Regions from separate parts of the Erwinia sorbitola genome, predicted to be linked through region 2. Evidence: predicted binding sites of a transcription regulator. Region 2 holds the regulator's gene; each other region holds the start of a gene.
What was found. The regulator Fur, encoded in region 2, represses iron uptake genes when iron is present. The targets are predictions, from matches to a motif close to ATAATAATGAGAACNACTATCAA.
Positions count from the first base shown of each region.

Region 1: the regulator Fur is predicted to act here: its motif matches at 1,346-1,368, upstream of GN242_RS05830 (Nramp family divalent metal transporter).
Region 3: the regulator Fur is predicted to act here: its motif matches at 1,392-1,414, upstream of fhuE (ferric-rhodotorulic acid/ferric-coprogen receptor FhuE).

Region 1 covers NZ_CP046509.1:1,288,138-1,291,325, reverse strand. Annotated here, with positions in the region: gene GN242_RS05830 (Nramp family divalent metal transporter) at 62-1,300, opposite strand; gene GN242_RS05825 (NupC/NupG family nucleoside CNT transporter) at 1,738-2,922, shown strand; tRNA gene GN242_RS05820 (tRNA-Ala) at 3,098-3,173, opposite strand.
Region 2 covers NZ_CP046509.1:3,262,783-3,265,970, forward strand. Annotated here, with positions in the region: gene ybfE (LexA regulated protein) at 1-60, shown strand, start outside; gene fldA (flavodoxin FldA) at 202-732, shown strand; gene fur (ferric iron uptake transcriptional regulator) at 1,128-1,571, shown strand; gene GN242_RS14740 (beta-N-acetylhexosaminidase) at 1,629-3,188, opposite strand, start outside.
Region 3 covers NZ_CP046509.1:248,587-251,774, reverse strand. Annotated here, with positions in the region: gene ahr (NADPH-dependent aldehyde reductase Ahr) at 238-1,254, shown strand; gene fhuE (ferric-rhodotorulic acid/ferric-coprogen receptor FhuE) at 1,579-3,188, shown strand, end outside.

The sequences.
Region 1 (3,188 bases), 2.0 Mb from region 2:
ACTTCAACCTGCGGTTACGTTTGCTGCAAGTTGAAGTCTTCAGAACTTATAACGCCCCGGCTTAGAGATCCATCGCCATCGCGACCAGCAGATAGCCATTCAACGCCACCACGACGACGACGATGGCGCGCCCGATATTCTGCATCAAACGCGAGTTCACCATATCGCCCATCAGTTCACGGTTGCCGGTAAAGGCCAGCAGCGGTATCAGTGCCAGCGCAATCCCGAAGCTTAACAGCACCTGGCTCATTACCAGAATACGCGTAGGTTCCCAGCCCGCCATAATCACAATAAAGGAGGGCAGCATGGTCACCACACGACGCACCAGCAGTGGAATATGGAAGCGGATAAAGCCCTGCATCACCACCTGCCCTGCCATCGTGCCCACCACCGTAGAGGACAATCCCGCCGCCAGCAGGCTCAGACCAAATACCATCGCCGCCGCTTTACCCAGCAAAGGGTCAAGGGTCAGATAGGCGAGGTCAAGATCGGCAATGCCGCGGTGGCCGCTAAAGTGGAAGGCTGCCGCTGCCGTTGCCATCATTGCCAGGTTCACAAAACCGGCAATGGTCATGGCGACCGCCACATCCAGTTTGGTAGAGGAGTAGCGTTCGCCGCGGGTGGCACCATCATTTTTTTGCGTCAGCGATGAGTGCAGATAGATGACATGAGGCATAATCGTTGCCCCCAACACGCCCGCAGCCAGCAGTACCGCATCCGCCGTTGGCAGTGAAGGCACCGCCATTCCCTGCAACAGATCGACGACTTTTGGCTGAGAGAAGAACAGCTCAATCACATAGGCGGCAGCAACAAACAGCAGCAGACCGCCGATCACCAGCTCCAGCGGTTTTTGCCCGCGACTTTGCAGCATCAGAATGAGGAAAGTCGCCACCCCGGTAAGCATCGCCCCCTGTAACAGGCTGACGCCGAACACCAGTTTAAAGCCGATTGCTGCGCCTATAAATTCAGCCAGATCGGTTGCCATGGCTATAATTTCCGCCTGCACCCAGTAAAACCATACTGCCGGGCGCGGGAAACGATCGCGGATATGCTCCGCCAGGTTTTTGCCAGTGGCGATGCCAAGTTTGGCCGACATCAGCTGGATAACCATCGCCATGATGTTTGCCCACACGACGACCCACAGCAGCGTATAGCCGTAGGAGGCCCCGGCCTGAATATTGGTGGCAAAGTTGCCGGGGTCGATATAGCCGATTGCCGCGATAAAGGCTGGCCCCATTAAGGCAAATTTTATTTTACGACTACTGCGGACGTTCTGCTCCACAGTGCGGCTTTCGAGCATAGTTTTTACCCCTGAAACGATATACCTGCAACATAGTGCCTTTAGTTGATAATGATTATCAAGTGCATTTAGAAAGGTTGTGTTTATCACTGCGATAGCCAGTACTATAAAGTATAGCAATTGCTATACTTTAAGGTAAATTACGGCACTGCTAAAAAATCAGCAACCTCTTTTACTCTAGGGTATGAGTAAATCCTGCGCCAGCGAGCGGGTCATTTTTTCAACGAAAGAGTGTTGCAAGAGATGAGTGAATCGAGCATAAAGTGCAAGACCGTAACGCAAACGGTCAGAAACCGTTGAAAACATGTGACGCCTCAAGCTTTTCTGAAATCTTGTGCAATAGGTAATTGTTATATTGCGGTATAGATCTCGTTTTTCCGGTTCTTGTTACATAGAATGTGCAACGAAATATAACAGCCCTCTAATTTGGAGCAAATATGTCCCGCATTCTTCACTTTGCTTTGGCACTGGCGGTGGTCGCCCTGCTGGCCTTGTTGGTCAGCCGCGATCGTAAAAACATCCGTGTCCGGTTTGTCGTACAGCTTTTAGTCATCGAAGTTCTGCTGGCCTGGTTCTTCCTCAACTCGGAAGCAGGTCTGGGATTCGTCAAAGGTTTCTCCGACCTGTTCGAAAAATTGCTGAAGTACGCGGCGGAAGGGACAAACTTCGTCTTCGGCAATATGAGTGATAAAGGCCTGGCCTTCTTCTGGCTTAACGTCCTCTGCCCTATCGTGTTTATTTCAGCGCTGATCGGTATTCTTCAGCACTTCCGCATTTTGCCGATTATCATCCGCGCTATCGGTACCGTGCTGTCGAAGGTTAATGGTATGGGTAAACTGGAGTCTTTCAATGCTGTAAGCTCACTGATTTTGGGACAGTCAGAGAACTTTATTGCGTATAAAGATATCCTCGGCAAGATGTCTGAGCGCCGCATGTACACCATGGCCGCAACGGCGATGTCAACGGTGTCAATGTCGATTGTCGGCGCCTACATGACCATGCTTCAGCCGAAGTACGTGGTTGCCGCGCTGGTGCTGAATATGTTCAGTACCTTTATTGTGCTGTCGCTGATTAACCCGTATCGCGTGGATAGTGAAGAAGACCTGAAGCTGGGTAACACTCATGAAGGCCAGAGCTTCTTTGAAATGCTGGGTGAATATATTCTCGCCGGTTTTAAAGTGGCAGTGATTGTTGCCGCCATGCTGATTGGTTTTATTGCGCTGATTTCCGCCATCAACGCCCTGTTTGATACCATTTTTGGTATCAGCTTCCAGGGTATCCTCGGCTATGTGTTCTTCCCGTTTGCCTGGGTGATGGGCGTGCCGAGCAGCGAAGCGTTGCAGGTGGGCAGTATTATGGCAACCAAGCTGGTTTCTAACGAGTTTGTAGCCATGATGGATCTGCAAAAAATTGCCACCACTCTGTCACCACGCGCTGAAGGGATCCTGTCGGTGTTCCTGGTCTCCTTCGCCAACTTCTCGTCTATCGGTATTGTTGCCGGGGCGATTAAAGGGCTGCATGAAGAACAGGGTAACGTGGTATCACGCTTCGGCCTGAAGCTGCTGTACGGCTCAACGCTGGTGAGCGTGCTGTCAGCCTCTATTGCCGGACTGGTGCTCTGACAGCCTGCCAGGCTTTAAGAGCATGATGCGAGAGGGCGATCGGTTATCCGGTCGCCCTTTTTGTTTTATCCCCCTGAATACTTCAGCAGCAATAGCTCCGCTCCGGGCAGAAAAAACAGACGAAAAAAAATCCGCCTAAGCAGATTATGGGATAAATCATCAGGTTTTAAGAATTTGGTGGAGATAAGCGGGATCGAACCGCTGACCTCTTGCATGCCATGCAAGCGCTCTCCCAGCTGAGCTATACCCCCACTACTAAACTCTCA
Region 2 (3,188 bases):
AGCCGCAGTGAGCTGATCGAAGAGATGCTGCTGGAACAGTTGCAACGCCACCAGTCCTGATTGTATCGGGGCCTTAGCACTCAGCGACAAAACTGACAGCATTACTGATTTATCCGCTCACGACGGTCTGTTATCATTAGCGATATCTGCTAAAAAATCAGCAGTCACCATATCATTAAGATTCAAGAGGTTATTAAACTCATGGCACTCGTCGGCATTTTCTTTGGTAGCGATACAGGCAATACCGAAAACATTGCAAAAATGATCCAGAAGCAACTGGGGAAAGATGTTGCAGAAGTTCGTGATATTGCTAAAAGCAGCAAAGAAGACCTTGAAGCCTTTGATATTCTGCTGCTTGGTATTCCTACCTGGTACTACGGTGAAGCCCAGTGTGACTGGGATGACTTCTTCCCGACGCTGGAAGAGATCGACTTCACTGGTAAACTGGTAGCGCTGTTTGGCTGTGGCGATCAGGAAGACTATTCCGAATATTTCTGCGATGCCATGGGCACCATTCGCGACATTATTGAGCCAAATGGTGCCGTGATTGTTGGCCACTGGCCAAGCGAGGGTTATCACTTCGAAGCCTCTAAAGGCATGGCAGATGACAACCACTTCCTTGGTCTTGCCATTGATGAAGATCGTCAGCCAGAACTCACTAACGAGCGCGTTGAAAAGTGGGTAAAACAAATTTCTGATGAACTTCAGCTGAAAGATATCATCGAAGCATAACCACACCCGCTTGATGTGGGAGCTATCTCACATCAAGCAAGTGGTTTTTCCTATAGAAGTAATAGATACATGTTTGTAACTTTCATCTGCAAAACTGTACAATAACCCCATCGGTTACCCGCTTACTCAGCGCCTGCCCCACTTTTTGAGAATGTGAGTCGCTCAAAGAGTGGTGAGATGGTGTAAATCGAAATGCTGACCCGGCATAATTCGGACGCGCGCTTCCCTGGATGTAACGACACTTATCCTTACATCCCTTGCGGTTTCAGGCATCCCTTTAGGTTTTCATTTCGCAGTATCAGCTCTATACTGAAACGCACTCATCTTTAGCGTTGACCGATGTTCAGGGCTTTACAGCCACTAAGTGACTAGCAAAGTAACAGGACAATATCCGCATGACTGACAATAACACCGCATTAAAGAAGGCCGGCCTGAAAGTCACGCTTCCCCGACTGAAAATTTTGGAAGTGCTTCAGGAACCAGAGGGCCATCACGTCAGTGCGGAAGATTTGTACAAACGCCTGATTGATATGGGCGAAGAGATCGGTCTGGCCACGGTTTACCGTGTGCTGAACCAGTTCGATGACGCGGGGATCGTTACCCGCCACAATTTTGAAGGCGGTAAATCCGTTTTCGAATTGACCCAGCAGCACCACCACGATCATCTGATCTGCCTGGACTGCGGTAAAGTCATTGAGTTTAGAGACGAATATATTGAGGAGCGTCAGCGTGAAATCGCTACGCGTCACGGTATCAAACTTAGCAATCATAGCCTGTATTTGTATGGCCACTGTGCGCTGGGTGACTGCCGTGAAGACGAGACTCTGCACGATAAATAATCTGTACGACTCAGTGTTAAAAACCGGTGGTTTACCACCGGTTTTTTTATACCTGTTTTACAGTGACTCCTCCCGGCTGAAACGCTGCCCATCGGCACTGACACTGCGGATTTTCACCCCAGGTTTAACCAGCGGTGGGTTTTGCCTGTCGTAGCGCTGCCAGCTCTTCCCGTCATCAGTGCTAAACGCTATCTCCACCCCAGGTAAAGCGGTATTAGCTTCAAGCTTTCCGCTTACAATACGCGCCCCTGGCACCGGCAAACGGTATCTGATGCCGTGCTTCTCAAGCTTCGCCAACTCACGCTGACCGAGAATATTGGCAAACCGCTGCCAGTCCAGAAGCAGAGCCTGCTGGTCAACCCAGTGTGTCTCACCGCCCCGATACTCTTTACCCGCCTGATAATCCTGCTCCCAGGAGGCACGATGCCAGGCCCGTTCAGCCAGAGAGAACAGACGCGGGAACATCATATATTCCATATTGTCATCAGTTCTCACCGTTTCACTCCACAGCTGGGCTGACATACCCGCTGCACCCGGCCAGGCTTTATCAGACTTCGCGCTGAAATAATGGCCGTCACGGTCTGTGGATGTTTCCGCATTTTGTGGCAGGTTATCCGGTGCAAAACTGAACATTTTCCGCTCGTCACTGAAACGGGTTCCCCAGTAATATCCTCTTTCGAGCGGGTTCACCTCATAGGGGAAATCCATATAGAGATAGTCAGGATTGGAAATAATCACCTGATAGCCCTTGTTTGCCCAGTCATTTACCGTATCGAAACCACCCCAGTAAAGCGTATCCCAGAAGTTAACTGCGACCTCTGGCGTGGCAAATGCGTGAGCATCTTCGGCATTTTTTAATCCATCCTGCCATGCCTGCATTCGGTTAATGCCATGCTGTTTCAGCAAACCGCTGACCTTAAGTGCAAAATAACTGGGAAGATGAGCAAGATCGCTTACCTTTCCTGAGGCGATCATCCCCTGACAAACCGGAGATTTTGCCCATGGCAGATCTTCTCTGCTCATATCAAGCTGGCCTTTACCCGCTTCCGGGCGTTTGATATCGGTGTAGCCTGGACCAAGACGGATATTTTTGGCTTCATCACCGCCGAAGTGCCAGCTGCGCAGCGGCTGCCCCGCTTCGTGATGCATAAGCTGAATCTCACTGATAACTTTATCGGCAAAGTGCAATGATGAATCCAGGCAGGGATTCAGATAGCTGGTGCGATCGTAAAGCTGTACTGAGGTGGTATTGGAGTCATCCTCCGGATCGACCAGCCGGTATTCTGACGCCAGTTTATCCTGTCCGGCCTTTTTCAAACGCTGATAGCGCGCTTCCATGGCGATCACCGCCGCACGAGCATGGGCAGGCATATCCACCTCTGGCAGAACCTGAATCCCGCGTGCTTTAGCGAATTTCACAATCTCAATGTAGTCCTGGCGGCTGAAATAGCCGCTGCCGTTATTATCGCTGAACGGCCCTGAACCTAACTGCGGTAACAGACAGCGTTGTTCTTTGAGATCGTGGCATCGCCGGCCGCCAACCTCGGTCAGCTCAGGCAAGCCGGGGATCTCAATACGCCAGCCTTCATCATCGGTCAGATGGAAATGGAAGACGTT
Region 3 (3,188 bases), 1.7 Mb from region 2:
TTTGCCGATATAAAATGACTCTGTCCCTGATATTAACCTGAGAAAAATAACAATATAAGTGGAATGTGGCATCAAAAGGGCATGTTCTGGCAGGCTCCTGCTTCTTTCCCGGCTTTTTTTGCACAAAAAAACCTCATTCACTCCGGCTGATGCGCAGTTTGTGCGGCGAAAAAACAACTTTAACACCCCGGGGCGCTACACTCTCCCCTGACCGTAAACTGAATCTGAGGTATTGAAGTGAAAATTAAAAGCTATGCTGCAATGAAAGCAGGACAGGCCCTGGAGCTGTATGAGTTCGACGCTGGCGCGCTGAGTGCAGAGGAAGTGGAAGTCGAAGTTGAATACTGTGGCGTCTGCCATTCCGATTTGTCGATGATCGACAATGAATGGGGGATCTCTCAGTACCCGACCATTGCCGGCCATGAAGTGATCGGGCGCGTTTCCGCACTCGGCGAAGCGGCAAAAAATAAAGGGCTGTCAATAGGCCAGCGCGTGGGCATTGGCTGGACGGCAAAAAGCTGCCAGCACTGCGACGCCTGTATTAACGGTGAGCAGGTGAACTGCGAACAGGGCACCACGCCAACCATTCTGAATCACGGCGGCTTTGCCGAGAAGCTGCGTGCAGACTGGCAGTGGGTTATCCCGCTCCCGGAAAGCCTGGATGCCACCAGCGCCGGCCCGCTGCTGTGTGGCGGTATCACCGTGTTTAAGCCTCTGCTGATGAGCAATATTACCGCCACCAGCCGCGTGGGCGTGATCGGGATTGGTGGTCTTGGCCATATCGCCATCAAAATCCTGCGGGCGATGGGTGCAGAAGTGGTGGCATTCAGCTCTACGCCGGGTAAAAAACAGTCGATCCTTGATATGGGTGCCGATGAAGTGGTCAACAGCCGTGACCCGGAAGCGCTGAAGGCCCAGGCCGGACGCTTCGATCTGATCCTCAGCACCGTAGCCGTCGATCTTGACTGGAAGCCGTACTTTGATGCACTGGCACCGAAGGGAAAATTCCACACCGTTGGTGCCGTGATGAAGCCTTTCCAGGTAGGTGCTTTTGATTTGATCATGGGTGATAAAGCGATTACTGGTTCCTCTACCGGCTCGCCTGGTCAGCTGCGTTCCCTGCTGAAGCTGGCGTCACGTCGCGATATTGCGCCACACGTTGAGTTTTTCCCGATGTCGAAAATCAACGAAGCGCTGGATCACGTTCGCGCCGGAAAAGCCAATTTCCGCGTGGTACTGAAAGCAGATTTCTGATGCTGTAATCCTGCCCTGTCCGGCTCCCTCTTTATCCCCGGGGCCGGGCAGGTTCGCTGCGCCATGATCCCCCCATGATTCCCCAAACCCGCATTAGTTCCCCGCATGCTTAATAAATATTTACATCCAATACCTAAATAATTATAGTTCTCATTTGCTTTCCCATTACTTCCTATTACAAGCAATATTGCCAATTTGCAGTGCCAGTGGACCTCACCGCGACATCATGGATTAGTCAGCGTGCCAATACCGCCTAAGGACAAACGGTAGATCTCTTTGTGCCCGGTGCAGGCCGTTACATAACATCAGCTACTTATTCCAGGAATGATCGTGCCAATTTCTCGTTCAGCAGCCCATAATAAAACTCACTCAGCGTCATTATCTGCTACACCTATTTTCACTCCGTCAATCGCCGCGCTGCTGGTCATCTCCGCGCTGCACCCTGCATTTGCCGCCGATAGCACCAGCGATACGCTGACCGTTGAAGCCAGTGCAGATAGTGCCGCAGTACAGCAGGCGGCCACCGACTACAGCGTGCCGGTGACCACTGCGGGTACCAAAATGCCGCTGACGGTGCGTGATATTCCGCAGTCAGTGTCAATCGTCAGCAAACAGCGCATGCAGGATCAGGGGCTACAAAGCGTTGGCGATGTGCTGAACAATACCACTGGCGTCTCTGCCTCAAATATCGACTCCGATCGCTCGAACTACTATTCACGCGGTTTCCTGATTAATAACTATCTGTTTGATGGTGTACCGACCGTGGTGACCGATGTCTGGGATCTCGGTGACGCGCGTTCAGATACGGCTATCTATGACCGTGTCGAAGTGATTCGCGGTGCGAACAGCCTGGCGCTCGGATCCGGTAATCCGTCAGCCTCTGTCAATATGGTGCGCAAGCACGCCGACAGTAAAGTCGTGACCGGCAGCCTGTCGGCGGAAACCGGCAGCTGGGATAAGCAGCGCTACGTGGGCGACATCACCGTACCGTTGAATGAGTCAGGTAGCGTACGCGGCCGCGCCATCGGCGGTTACCAGGAAAATGACAGCTGGCTGGATCGCTATCATGCCCGTAAGAAATTCCTCACCACCGTGCTGGATGCCGATCTGAGCGATTCCACCACGCTGTCGCTGGGGTGGGATTATCAGGAGAGCAGCACTGAAGACCCAAGCTGGGGCGGTATTCCAACCTTCTACAGCAACGGCGAGCGCACCCATTTTGATCGCAGCTTTAACTCCGGCGCAGACTGGGCGTACAGCGATAAAGAATCCAATAAGTTTTTCGCCACCCTGACGCATAAATTTGACAGCGGCTGGCAGGCACAGGCCACCGGCAGCCATACCCGCACCAATTTTGACACTCGTCTGATGTATGCCAGCGGTTACCCGGATAAAGCCACCGGCACGGGAAGCCTGCTTTACAGCGGCTGGAACAAAGGTCGCCGCACCACCGACAGCGTAGATCTCTATGCTAACGGCCCGTTTGAACTGCTGGGCCGCAGTCATGAACTGATGATTGGCGGTAGCTACAGCAAGCAGGACAACACCTTCTTTAACAGCTTCACCAATCTGGATAGCTCGCAGGTGGGTGATTTCCGTAACTGGAACGGCACCACAGGGGCCACCGACTGGTCACCTTTTACGCCTTATCTGGATGACGCTATTCGCCAGAAGTCGGTCTATACGGCGGCCCGCTTCTCCCTCGCCGATCCACTGTCACTGCTGGTGGGTGCCCGCTACACCGACTGGAGCGCTAACGGCACGTCCGGTAATAACGATGCCGATAAGATTGCGCCTTATGCCGGTCTGACCTACGACCTGAACGATACCTACTCGCTGTATGCCAGCTACACCAGCATCTTCCAGCCGCAAACCTCACGTAACAGCAGCGCGCAGTACCTCGATCCGGTAACGGGCAAAAGCTACGAAACGGG